DNA from 4 places in the Paenibacillus sp. FW104-T2 genome. Region 3 is predicted to be linked to each of the others. Evidence: riboswitches for the same ligand, from Rfam matches in the RefSeq annotation. Region 3 holds a riboswitch; each other region holds the start of a gene.
What was found. Region 3 has a riboswitch for cyclic di-AMP ahead of AC3WQ3_RS27225 (C40 family peptidase). Riboswitches for the same ligand answer to the same signal wherever they lie in the genome.
Positions count from the first base shown of each region.

Region 1: linked by a shared signal. The riboswitch ahead of AC3WQ3_RS19695 (NlpC/P60 family protein) and the one ahead of AC3WQ3_RS27225 (C40 family peptidase) in region 3 are both predicted to bind cyclic di-AMP.
Region 2: linked by a shared signal. The riboswitch ahead of AC3WQ3_RS05460 (hypothetical protein) and the one ahead of AC3WQ3_RS27225 (C40 family peptidase) in region 3 are both predicted to bind cyclic di-AMP.
Region 4: linked by a shared signal. The riboswitch ahead of AC3WQ3_RS25395 (resuscitation-promoting factor) and the one ahead of AC3WQ3_RS27225 (C40 family peptidase) in region 3 are both predicted to bind cyclic di-AMP.

Region 1 is NZ_JBYTCE010000016.1:66,121-69,438, forward strand. It holds gene AC3WQ3_RS19685 (hypothetical protein) at 53-271, shown strand; gene AC3WQ3_RS19690 (carboxymuconolactone decarboxylase family protein) at 397-726, shown strand; gene AC3WQ3_RS19695 (NlpC/P60 family protein) at 806-1,270, opposite strand; cyclic di-AMP (ydaO/yuaA leader) riboswitch at 1,276-1,407, opposite strand; tRNA gene AC3WQ3_RS19700 (tRNA-Leu) at 1,769-1,853, shown strand; gene AC3WQ3_RS19705 (alkaline phosphatase family protein) at 2,122-3,318, shown strand, end outside.
Region 2 is NZ_JBYTCE010000003.1:161,632-164,949, reverse strand. It holds gene AC3WQ3_RS05470 (Nramp family divalent metal transporter) at 1-52, shown strand, start outside; gene AC3WQ3_RS05465 (HAD family hydrolase) at 215-898, opposite strand; gene AC3WQ3_RS05460 (hypothetical protein) at 1,069-1,464, opposite strand; cyclic di-AMP (ydaO/yuaA leader) riboswitch at 1,583-1,755, opposite strand; gene AC3WQ3_RS05455 (glutathione peroxidase) at 2,124-2,600, shown strand; tRNA gene AC3WQ3_RS05450 (tRNA-Leu) at 2,736-2,818, opposite strand; gene AC3WQ3_RS05445 (urease accessory protein UreF) at 3,243-3,318, shown strand, end outside.
Region 3 is NZ_JBYTCE010000033.1:17,145-20,462, forward strand. It holds gene AC3WQ3_RS27215 (c-type cytochrome) at 44-400, opposite strand; gene AC3WQ3_RS27220 (GNAT family N-acetyltransferase) at 555-1,067, opposite strand; gene AC3WQ3_RS27225 (C40 family peptidase) at 1,359-1,829, opposite strand; cyclic di-AMP (ydaO/yuaA leader) riboswitch at 1,833-1,970, opposite strand; gene AC3WQ3_RS27230 (hypothetical protein) at 2,231-3,073, opposite strand; gene AC3WQ3_RS27235 (M1 family metallopeptidase) at 3,084-3,318, opposite strand, start outside.
Region 4 is NZ_JBYTCE010000027.1:14,952-18,269, reverse strand. It holds gene rsmA (16S rRNA (adenine(1518)-N(6)/adenine(1519)-N(6))-dimethyltransferase RsmA) at 1-598, opposite strand, end outside; gene rnmV (ribonuclease M5) at 603-1,148, opposite strand; gene AC3WQ3_RS25395 (resuscitation-promoting factor) at 1,301-2,485, opposite strand; cyclic di-AMP (ydaO/yuaA leader) riboswitch at 2,757-3,010, opposite strand; gene AC3WQ3_RS25390 (TatD family hydrolase) at 3,253-3,318, opposite strand, start outside.

The DNA.
Region 1 (3,318 bases), on a different contig from region 3:
CTTCATTTAGGTCTCTTTTTGTAAATTATTTTGGAACATAGGAGCCATAGACATGATTAGTGATGCAGAATTGGATGCACTGCGCTTATCGGGTGAAAAAGTAAGAGTGGTACGGGATGGTTTGGAGTCCAACGATGTAACAGGGATTATCGTTGCATGGGATGGGGAACAGGTGCTTATCCGTCGCCAGAACAGACGTGTGGTCAAGCTGGACCGCAGCTATCGCTATCAGCTCTTTAGCGAACCGCGCCAAAGCCCGGCTGATGAATAGAGCCGCTCTGGAGACGGATGCATGGAATTACCATGGATGGTTTGGCATAATTCCGACACTCGGGAGAGAAGATAGGTACAGCGAGAATTCGTAAACTTATCAGCCGAGAGGATGTGCGGGTAGCCATGACATTGATGAATGATAAGGTACATGCCTACAAGGATCAGATTGGAGAATTAAGCGATGTATTGCCTGGCGTAGTCAAAGCGTATCACGAATTTACGGGTGAATGCTTTCAGTCAGGTGCCATTGATGCCAAAACCAAGCAGCTGATTGCCCTCGGCATCGGATTGTTTGCCAATAACGAAGTATGTACGTTTTACCACGTAGAAGAGGCACGTGCGAAGGGCGCAACCGATCAGGAGATTATGGAGACGGTTGCGGTAGCCGGAGCAGTAGGCGGCGGTCACGCGCTGTCTCAAGGCGCAATGCGTGTGCAAAAGGCATTGCACTAAGGTTTCTCCTGCAAGTGAGCTGAATAACTAGACAGCAAAACAGGCTCTGGAATGATCCAGAGCCTGTTTCTTGTCCAACTTATATTTTTCCTAGCATCTTGTTATACATAAATTGTCCAGTCACCCGGCGTGCGGTAACGTAGCGAGTGTTGAAATACGGATTTGATAATTTGGTAATGCTGACACCTTTGCTGCTGGAAGCATGAGCGAATTGTCCGCCCCCGATGTATACGCCTGTATGCGAAATGCCGCTGCCTGAAGTGTTGAAGAATACCAGATCACCTGTGCGGATATTGGCTTTGGATACCGGAGTACCCGCCTTGGCCTGCTGCTGTGAAGTACGTGGCAAATCAATGCTATATTTTTGGAAGAGATATCTCATAAATCCAGAGCAATCAAACCCGGCCAGCGTCGTGCCGCCCCACTTGTAAGGAATTCCAGTCATGTTGTTAACGACGGTGTTGATACTGCTTGCCTCAGTGCTTGCTGCACCAGATGTGAATAGAACGGCTGCGCCAAAAATAGAAATGATCAGTTTTTTCAAAATCAATGTTCTCCCTTCGATGCCTACGGAGTTAGCTAAGGGTTCGGTAGAAGGTTCCCTATATTTCCTATGTATAAGAATAATTCACCCAAAATGGTTCCCCCGTTTTCAAACATGAAACTCGGCAAATGAATAATTAAGTTTTTGTAACCTTTTGAAACTATATTGCATAAATGCGTAATTGTCAAACCTTTCTTCCTTCTGCAATGTTAACGGAATTCAAGACTTTTTGTGAAAAATAGTAGTTCTCCATGTTTATTTATGATGACAAAAACGTAATTTGTGTTTCATCAGCACAGAAATTGGACAAATAAGTAAATTGGAGTATTAGAGGAGAGCACGGTTCATTCTCATCAGGGAAAGTCAGGTCTCGACCAGATTTTATAACTTTCGGTTATCGTAGTTTTATACCAAATCATTTAATTGTTGACACATTGAATTTCACATGATATATTATTTCTTGTCGCCGCGATAGATTATCTCGGAGATATACCATATGCGGTCGTGGCGGAATTGGCAGACGCGCACGGTTCAGGTCCGTGTGGGCTAACCCCCCGTGGAGGTTCGAGTCCTCTCGACCGCATCAATTCATACATGAGGTTTCTGATCTGCTTTTTCTGGCAGATTGGGGACCTTTTTGTTTTTTAAATACATTATAGATGCTGCAGTTCATCAAATGAGAAAAACAAAATAGCTGTATGCAAGTCGAGCTTCTGTTTGGAGCGCCGGCTGAAAAAGGATATTGTTGAACAATAGGCATTTCTTCAGGTCCCATTGCCTCTTGGCAAAAAGCACCTCGAATAACCCCAGGATTTTCAAGACAAAATGTACATAAATGGGGTGAATTGTCTATGAGGAAAAAAGGGATTCGGAAATTGCCTTGGATTTTGTTATTGGCCATGCTTATCGGATGTCAGAGCTCGAAACCTAAAGAACAGGATTTGATGCGGATAAATTCCGCTAATGGTAACAATGCGAAAAAAGTCATTTTCCTGATGGTGGACTCTTTAATGTATCAGGCGATCGACCAAGGAATCAGCAAGCAGGAGCTTCCTGTCTTACAATTTCTGATCAAGAACGGGCAATATTATAAAAATCTGGTCAGTTCTTTTCCCACGATGTCCGTCACGATCGACAGCTCCTTGCTTACCGGTGCATATTCGGACCTTCACCGTGTGCCGGGTCTGACTTGGTATTCTGCGGAATACAAAAAAATGATCATGTACGGAACCGGCCCGACGGAAGTGCTCAAACAAGGAGTGCACCCGGTAGTGACCGATGCTCTAATCCATTTAAACGGGAGTCATTTGAACAGGAATTTACCTACGATCTATGAGGATCTTGCCCGGCAAGGATTAAAATCGGGTTCAATCAACGGCCTGATATACAGAGGGATGTCCGCTCAAAAGCTGTCGATACCTCAATGGATTCAAGCAGCTGCTTCTTTACCCAAAGAGATTGATGTGAAAGGGCCGGACTTAATGTCCCTGGGTGCCTTGTCTAATCCGTTTCAAGGGATTAAAGACTTGCCGGATGGTCTAACGAAGCGAATGGGGATTCATAATGAATTTGCGATTGAAGCCTTAAAATATTTAATTCAATCCAATAAATTACCGGATTTTTTGTTTGTCTATTTACCGGATTTAGACCGGGAGTTACATAAGAAAGGCCCTACGGGACTTCGTGGAGTCAAGGAGTTAGATCAGCAGCTTCAATCCGTGTTGAAAACATTCGGTTCTCCGGAAAAAGCTTTGCAAGATGCCATCCTTATCATTGCGGGTGACAGCGGAATGACTCGTATTCTGCCTGAAGATCAGAATCCGGTCATTGATCTGCCCTCTTTGCTGGGAGATGCCAAAATTATGCGTCCGGGTGATGCTGTATCGAAGGAGGCTGAACTCATCCTTGCCGTCAATGAAACGATGGCCTATATATATTCATTGAAGGTGGACCGTTCCCTTAGAGATATAGCAAACCTGCTAAAGGATGATCCACGCATTGACTTTATTTCCTGGAAAGAGAACGAGTGGAATTACGCAGTTCAGGGA
Region 2 (3,318 bases), on a different contig from region 3:
AATTGTGGTTCTGAACGTTTATCTGATCTTCCAGACCATCATGCTGTTTTAATCTGAATATGCTGTAAAACAGTTTTCCTCTTACCAGAGATTCATTAAAAAAGGCTGATTCCCTTAAGTATAATACTTAAGGGAATCAGCCTTTTAGCTTGCCGTGCACTTGCCTTGTCCTTTATTTAATGACACGAAAGTCATCACTTTTAAATTTTTTCCACTAACCCTCAGAAGGCACAAGCAGTGGAACAAGCTGCTCCAAGGCTTCGATGGTCCAGTCTGCACGCTCTTGGCCCTCAAGCTCAGGCTGAAATCGTCCATAGCCCTGCAAAATCCGAATCGTTCGCATCCCCAGCTTCTTGGCAGGAATGATATCGTTATCCATCCGATCTCCAATCATCACTGCTTCCTCGGGTTCACATCCCGCCTGCTTCAAAGCCACAGCGTAGAGTTCCGGATCCGGCTTCGATACGCCTTCTTCTGCCGAGCAAGCCAGTACATCCACGTACCTCCGCAGACCGTAGCTCTCCAGGCGCTCAGCTGTCCCTGGACTCTGATTGGCGATGATCCCGATTCGATAATGGTGTGACAATTCCTTCAACACCGCGTCAGCAGAAGCGAAGGGCTTCTCCAGCTCCTTCCGGAACTTCAACTTCTCCTGGATCTGCTCCCTATGACGTTCATCGCTGATTAGCGTTCGAATGGCTACCCTCATGGGCCACTGCTCATAATTTCGGTAACAGGAGGCAAATATCTCTCGCACTTCCTCTATTTTCACCGGATATCCAAGCAAGCAGGCTTCTTTTACAAACTGCCCTATAATATCATCTACCGGCTCCCATTCGTCGACCAGCGTATCTCCTACATCAAAGAACAACCATTTTAACACCCGTACATCCGGCACGCCTATTCCTCCTTGTTAGCCATGAACGCAATCTCTAAATCAGCAATGTACAATAATGCTCAAATAAAAAAGAAGACCCACCATCATGCATGAGTCTCCTCAGAATTCCGTTTTTCCACAAGTTCAATTATAACAGGCACCTTACACCGGATCAATCGGCAGCTATCACATTAACCATTAAGCAAGAAGCCAACTTCTCCATTAAGAGAATACACAATGCGGTCAGCTCCCATCCCGCGGTAAATGCCTTTGGGGTGACTCTGTTCCGTAATTACACATAGTGATTTGGAAGTCCAGGAACGGCAGATCTGCAGATAGCGGCAGGTCAGGTTCAAACTGTTCTCGAAAATAAAAACGTTGCCTACGCTCGACTGCGGTAGAAACCACTTCTGAGCTTCAGCTGTATTCATGCGAATGACGTTCTCCACTCCGATTCTGCGGAGCTTCCGTTCTTCCCCTGCACTGTTGGTCAGAACGGCAAACGGCATTTTTTTGTACATCAACAGCTTGATAAACTTGCGTCCTGCTTCATTCGGTGCTGTTACTAGAATCATCTCATTATCCATCATTCGTTCCTCCCTTGGCGTGAAAAGACAACAAAAAAGAAGCGTGGGGGACCAAGGCCTCCCGAACGCTTCTTGAATAACCCATGACGAAAACGCCATGAATATGCGTACGGCTTGTTGCCTCTCCCTTTAACGCTTACGAGGTTAGCTGACGGATTCGGGCGCGAGAGTCGCCCTATTTCCGGCTTGCACCGAAAAATTCACCCCATGGATTAGCTGCAATGACAGCCTTTCCGATTGGTTCCCCCGTTTCCCACCCATGAATGAATGGAAACTCAGCGATTAAAACATCGTTCCTGTTTCATGTATTGACCAGAGCGATATTATCGTTTGTTTCGTTGTTCATGTTAAGTTTAATTGAATTAGAAATTACGATATGAATCATACACCCGCGACATGTTAGTGTAAAGTCCGGTCAGATCACCGAATGGACGAATTTAAGGCATTACATATCAATGATATCGCTTACAACCAATCCATTCTCCATCCATCTCTGTGAATCTCACTAATTCTCGTCCTTATGAAAAACGGTTGTAATTTTAGATATCTGTAAGTAAACATAGGAATTTACTTAATTAGTTTTGCATTATCTAATTGTAAGCAATATAATATAACTATAGGAATTATTAACCCATTATACGATATGGAGGCGACTGATCATGTCCGTTTATGACTACAAAGTCAATACCCTTCGGGGCCAGGAAGTCGAGATGTCCGATTATCGCAACAAGGTGCTGCTGATTGTAAATACGGCAAGCAAATGTGGTCTGACCCCGCAATTTGAAGGCTTACAGGAACTCTACAACAAATTCAAAGACCGGCAGTTTGAAGTATTGGGTTTCCCAAGCAACCAATTCGCTCAGGAATCGGGATCTTCCGACGATATTGCTGAGTTCTGCCAGATGAATTACGGTGTAAGCTTTCCTATGTTTGAGAAAATTGATGTTAATGGTTCAAGCGCTCACCCTCTATTTCAGCACCTGACAAAAGAGGCACCGGGACTGCTCGGATCCAAAGCCATCAAGTGGAACTTCACCAAATTCCTCGTTGATCAGAACGGACGGGTCGTGAAGCGTTATGCTCCAAAAACCACTCCTGACCAGATTGAAGCTGATATTGAGAAACTGCTGAAATAGATCAACATGGAGAGGCCATAATTAACATGGAACCAGAGAAAGTCCGGTTCTGTGTGAATGGCCTTTTTTATGTTTCTCCAAACGCAAAAAGAGGTTTTCCATATTCGGAAAACCTCTTCTTGTCGTACAATATGATGCGGTCGAGAGGACTCGAACCTCCACGGGCATACGCCCACTACCCCCTCAAGATAGCGTGTCTGCCATTCCACCACGACCGCATGTCGTAAATAATCGGCAACAAAATTGATTATACAGGATCTCAATATAAAAGTAAAGCACTTTTATTAAAACTACTTTGCACCTGTGTTTTTCCTCCAAATATCGGTTTTTATCGTCATGATCTTTTGACTGCTGCATACATTAAATTTCAAATCTTTTATACATCTTCATTTTTAATTGTAGCTCTTCACAAGAAAACATATCATATACATAACATTGTATTTTGAGATTACAACTAATATAAGTAATAAAATATAACATTTAAATATAATTAAAGCTTAAAAACAAGAAACCATTGACAAAATACGGATATTTATGTGATTATATATATCATATAATTCGGATTTTAAACATAAAAGCATTCGGAAACCAATATTAATGTTATATAATATAACATTTTACGAACATAGGAGGCGAAAGACCGTGAACCGTGGGAATAAGCTGCTCGATTATGTCAAACTGCTTGATTCCTCCATTCATGTCGGAGGTTTCACCCATT
Region 3 (3,318 bases):
CCGAGAGGGAAGGCAGGGGCCTCTTTGCTGTATATCATGAACCTTATTTCTTCTCGGCCAGCCACATCGCGATATTGGCAATTTCCTCGTCCTTCAGCTTGTCTTTGAAGGAAGGCATGCCGCCTTTACCTTTGATAATGGTAGAGTAGATCTTCTCCACATCATCCTTGCTGCCGATGTTTGCGAGAGCAGGTCCTACGCCACCTTGAAGCTGATCTCCGTGACACGTTATACAATTGGCTTTGACCAGTGCTTCAGCCTGTCCGGCATCCATTGCCACTTCCGGCATGGTTGGTTTCGCTTCTTCAGCCACTTCCTCTTTCCCTGGAAGCGTAAACATTAATACAATAGCCAATGCGCATGCTGCAAAAAATACCCCGCTCATGATCCATTTGTGCATCCGTTATGTCCCCTCCAGAATGAAAGATCATCTAAACTGAAACTGTCCATATCATTATAACGGAACCTGTTAAGACATCATAGCATTTTGTGGTAATTTTTTGAACTAATCACATAAACGGGCATGAATTTCTTTTGGTTATGCGGTTTAACGGTTAACGAGGTCCTTCATAGACCATGCAATAAAAAGGCTTCAAACCGCTTGGTGTCTGTCGTTCATACGTATCCTTGGTGACAAATCCGGCCTTGAGATAAACCCGCATAGCTCGCGTATTCCAGGTGAGTACTTCGAGATCAATCTCATGACTAGGGTTCCGCCGAATGGCTTCCTTCACGATCGCAGAGACGAAGGCAGTACCGCGACCTTGTCCACACTGTTCGGGGTGCATACCAAGCCCAATCCGCGTCACGCCTTCAAGAGGAAAGAATTGAACGAATCCGCAAAGTTGGTCCTGCTCTCCGAGTACAACTGCATATTGCTCTTTTCGAAGCTGCTCATCGCCGAATTCAACCTCCAGCGCCTTCATCTGTTCCCAGGGCAGCCAGGTATAGATGTTATAGGGTGGTTCATATGTCCAGCTGCAGATCAATGCTGCATGTTCTTCCTGCATCGGCACAACGTGAAACGTTACAGAAGCTTCATCCACACCACTGCACGCTCCTTTCATTGTGAACAAGCTACTTTTAGTCATACGCTAATCGTTTATAACATATGTCATTTCATATTTAATCCTGATTTCACTCTACAAAAGAGGAGGGCATTTGGCAAGGTTTTGCTCCCTTGAAAAAAAGTGAAACAAAAGTTCCTGGAATTTCGTTTATATTATAGCAGGATGGGTAAAAACATCATAAGGGCACGGACGAACAAGCACAAAAAAACCGCCGGATACATTCCTGCGGAGAATGTACCGGGCGGTTGATTTATGCTTCGTTACAGTATGATGTTGCTCAGCTTGTCCCTAGTCGAGGGCCAGTGATTCATATGCGTCCGTGCTCATAATCCGTTTAGCGCCAACATAGCGGTTGGCCCAGTAGTTCTCACTCAAAGAACTAATGGTAACTCCTTTGGAAGACGAGGAGTGTGCAAACTTTCCTTCTCCCACGAAAATCCCTACGTGTGAAACCCCTTTACCCGTTGTATTGAAGAAAACCAGATCGCCTGGTCTCATTTCCATGCGGGATACCGAGTCACCCATGTCGAATTGGGAACTGGATTGACGAGCCAAATCGATGCCCAGCTTTTCGAATACATACCGTGTGAATCCAGAGCAGTCAAAGCCGTTAAGCGTTGTTCCACCACTTTTGTATGTAGTTCCCATTGCTGAATCAATTACTTTATCCATTTTTGAATCTGCGAATGCGCTGCCTGCTCCAAGTGATAGTGCAAATGTTAAGCTAAGGACAGCTGCTGTTAATTTCTTTTTGAACAAGAGATATACCCCTTCCAACGCCTGCGAGGTTAGCTTAAGGATTCGGTTGAAGGTCCCCTATGATCCCTCTGTAGCAAGATCAATTCACCCATAACTGGTTCCCCCGCTTCCCAGGTGCCAGGAATTTGGCTATGCTAGTTGTGCACCTGCGAAATCAAGAAATGACGATTTAATTTTAAGTAGTTACAATTCATAAGGTAAAGATTACAAAGTTGTTACTAAAAACTCACTGCGATTATTGTAACAGAGGAGTAAGCCTTTGGCAACGTTTAACAAGAAAATTAGCAAAAAAAACCTCGACCTTTGACGGGGAAAGGTCGGGGTTTGCGTTTGTGAAGCGTTAACATTGACATAAGTTTACATGAAGATGGTAACAATTTTCGTGCGGTTCATTACACTTTTTAACCTTTGGAGGACTTGGACTGCCACAGACGGAAATGAGCGCATATCTTCCATATATCCAACAAACATCTGGCGAGCGGATAGGTTTGTTGCAGGATCAGACCCATGAGACCTGTCAGGAACCACGAAGCAGATGTGAAGGCACCGAAGATGAGCAGATGAATTCCTCCCAGAACCACTGCGATACCAATGAGAGAAATGATATGACGCAAAGCGAGCAATAGACCGAGAAATGTACCTTTTACCCCGCCCTGATCCTCGGGAGCTGTAGCGCCAAACTGCATATATAACAAAGCATGATGTATGATCCATCCATATACAATCCATCCGGCTACATATGGAATGCCTGGCAGCAGCAGCTGCAGCGAGTGGAATCCATCCAGAAAGATACTATACAGCTTGGGGATCAACCAGTAAGCAGGCAGCAGCAATAATAGCGTTTTAATGAAATGAAGAAGCATCATCGGTTTCCACACTGCCTTGATCCCACGTATAAAAGGAATACGTTCTTCTGTATGATTGAAGTGTTGTAATGAATAGAGTAGCCCTGCCTGGATGAGAGGGGTAATCAGCATGCGGAGCAGGAGCATGGCCCCAAGTATCCATAAATAGCGATGCACCTCGGGATGGGTAGACAGACTGAGCTGGCTTTCCATTTTAAATAAAATGGTACTCAGCTCCCCGGCGTCAGGGTCCGGATAGCGCAGCAGCAAGGGAATGACTGCCGATTGCACCATTTTATAGATGAAGTAACCCCACACCAGCTGATAGAGAAACAAAAGTGCCACAATGAACATATGCTGACGGACGAGAAACCAGCCCTCACGTATTTTTGCTTTCACTGTCTCCACCTCACCATGACAGACCTCCGAATATAGCTTCAATAAGCTTGGTTACACTCATGCTCCAGCGGAACTTGGATGGTTCATCCAGATCGGCTTTCAAAAAGTTATTCATATGACGGTTCTCCAGCACAACGGTATATAACGGATCGGTCATGGCCCAGGATACAGGCGAGCTGTACGTTAACTTGTACGTAATTTGACCGTTACTACCATCCCATTCCTTGGCGACGATGTGTCCATCT
Region 4 (3,318 bases), on a different contig from region 3:
ATACCGTTGGCGGCACAATACAAACCAATTCAGGCACACTGTAATATTGGACCGCAATGCTCAGACTTCCGTAGTCTTTTGAGCCGGGTGCAGCTGCCATACGTTCTGCTACTTCCTTCTGAATCATAACGACAATGCTGTCTACTGGCAGTTTCTCTTCCAGCAGTTTCATCATAATCGGAGTCGTCACATAGTACGGCAGATTGGCTACAACACTCACCTTGCTCACACTAGCAAAGTCTGTGCGGAAAAGCTCTGCCAAGTCCAGCTTCAGCACATCGCCGTGCTGTATCCGAACGTTGGGATAAGGCTCCATTACTTCTCCAAGGATCGGTAACAAACGCTGATCGATTTCCACAGCCGTTACAGGGCCGGCTGCTCGGGCCAGTCTCTCCGTAAGTGCCCCAATTCCCGGGCCGATTTCGAGTGCGCCCTTGGACTCGTCCAGATCCGCTGCACTTACAATTTTGTTCAATATATTCTGATCAATTAGAAAGTTCTGACCTAGACTTTTTTTAAAGGAGAAACCGTGTCTCTGAATTATCTCTTTCGTTCGCTTGGGTGTTGCAATTTCCAAAGTCTCATCCATGCCATTCATACGCTCACAATCCTTCACGTTCAATTTGCGATAATGCTGCAGAAAACTCTTCCCGGCTAATTTGGAATACACCCAGCCGCTTGTGGAACTGCTTTCCGTTGCAGTAACCGATGCCCAGCAGATTCCCCATCTCCATACGTCTTGCGGCTGCCTGCGGGTGCACAATCAGTCCTGCTGCAATCAAGTCCTCCCAATCGATCTGGCTCGGCATACCCTCATACGAGGTATGCACACGCTCCAGCGCATGGCGGATTGCCTCAGGTGAGGCATTCTCGACCCCGATATCCCCTTTACGGGTTGCATCCGCTTCCGGAATAAAAGCATGCTTGCAGCCTGGGACCTTATTCGCAATGATTTTGCGAATGCGCTCACCGGCATGATCCGGGTCTGTTAAAACAATCACGCCGCGTCTCTCCTGTGCCAGTGCAATTCGCTTCAGGATTCGCTGATTGATGGCTGATCCGCCGGTCTCAATGGTGTCTGCCTCAACAGCCCGCCGGATGGCGACGGTATCGTCCCGTCCTTCTACCACAATGACTTCTTTTATCATGTTCCATTTCTTCCTTTCTAACGCAAAAAGAAGAGGAATATCCTCTTCTCTGCCAAACGGCGGCGAGCCTATTCAGACTCCACCGCCGCATATTCCGCATGATTCATTCATGCAACTATTTTATAGCATTCCCATTTCAAAGTAAAACGATTTTAGTTCGCTTCCGGCTTCACCGGACCGATCACATATACCGTCTTGCCTTTCTTACGTCCGAAATTCAGGGCATGCTTTACACTGTCATAATATACATCGATTTTGTTGCCTTTAATGGCGCCGCCGGTATCTTCCGCACGACGGAAGCCGAGGCCCTCAATGTACACCCACCAGCCGATCGGAATCACTTTTGGATCGACCGCAATGGTCCGTCCTTCAGTTACCCGGGTACCGGAAGCTGTTTTTGTACCAATGCCAGGCTCCTCAGAAGAGTAAGCGGTCATCGATACATTTTTAAGTACTTTGGAATATTTAAAAGAAGTGCCTGAGACGGTAATCACTTTGCTGCCTGATGCAGCGGTTTTCTTCGAGTTCGTTGTCGTTGCTTTCTTTGCTGTGGAGGTTTGGGCCGATACCGTCTGAATCTCCGGCTGCTTCACAACAGGTTTTGCTTTGGTTCCGACAGCAATAACTTTATCGACACGGTTGGTCGATACCGATTTGCCCACCATCTTTTTGGAGACTAGCTCTCCATCCTGAAACACCTTTTCGATATGCTGTACAAGTGTACCTTCTTTGCCGTTTACGATGACGCGATTGTCACCTTTGTACAAGCTAGGGTCAGCCGTTTTGATTACTTTGTACGCAATCGGCTGTTCCACTTCCACTGTACGCTTTGTTACACGCACTACGCGAATTTTCATATCTGCCTTGATTGGTGTTGCGAGCGCAGGATAAACCTTATCCTCACTGGCAACTTCAATTCCAGATTTCTGAATTGCATCTTCTACCGATGAATCGGTTGTATACAGAGTCTTGGTGTCTCCGTCTGCCGTAATGTTGACTGGAACGGCCCGCTCAATAACAATGCGGTCTCCATCTGCGATTGCCCCGTTCAAAGGCATGGATACCTCATCGTGGGGGCTGACTGTGATTGATTGCTCCTCCAGCATTTCTTGAAGCATTCCTGTACGAGTCTCTACCGCTTGAGCTTTGCCATCAATAACCAGCGAAATTTGTTTCCCGGCTTGACCGTAAACGACTAACAAGATCATGATTGTAAGCGCGATTGAGAAAATAGCGATCAGTGCCATTTGACGCATGTTCTCATGCTTCCACCGCAACGCGTAAGACTTACTGGATGATCGTGACTCATGGGTCTCTTCTGGTTGGAATGTGCCCACTTCTCCGTCCTCCTTCATAGCCTCGCCGTCTAAAGTTAATGCATGATGTCTTTGACGCGACTATACCAAATTTTCTACAGAACTGATCGATATCTCAATGACCGGTTCTGCACCATGAACCACTCTTCGCAACATGATGTCACCACCTGAATTCTTACCGTATGATGACCTTGTTTCTTTTATTCAAAAACAAAAAAGCCAAAGAAAGAGTGTAAGAGGAACTCTTTCGTGGCTTCCGAATGATTTTGAATATCGGAAATTCATGCACGAGGTTGCCTCTCTTTTTCCGCTTGCGAGGTTAGCTGTCGGGTTCGGGCGAAAGAGAGCCGCCCTATCTCCGGTCACCCGCTCATGGCGGATGCCCTTGAATTCACCCCGAGACCCAAAGAAGAAATCAAATAGTGCTTCGCAAATGCATCCGCTGCTTTTGGGTCAGCGAACGATGCGCATCAGCTGCTTACACTGATGTTTAAGCCCTATTGGTTCCCCCGCTCTCCGTTAACGGAGACTCAGCGAGATCGGTTCATGAAAAGTATTGTTGTGTCATCGGAAAGTGTCCCTTTGTTCATCCCCCGAACATCTGTCCAATTTTCCGCACAACAATTCACTGAAAAGATGATATCCTGTTTCGATGCATGTTGTAAAGCGTTGTTCAAGTACGTTTTTCTAAATATTTGGTTAAAATATTGTAATATTCTTCATTTATTTGGATCAAAAAGCAAATTCGCTCCGTCTACCTCTCTTTTTCACCGCATTTGCTTCGTTTTTTAACGAATTCCAAATCGTTCCATGGCATTTTTGGTCGTTATTGCAGCAATTTCCTCTACCGAAAT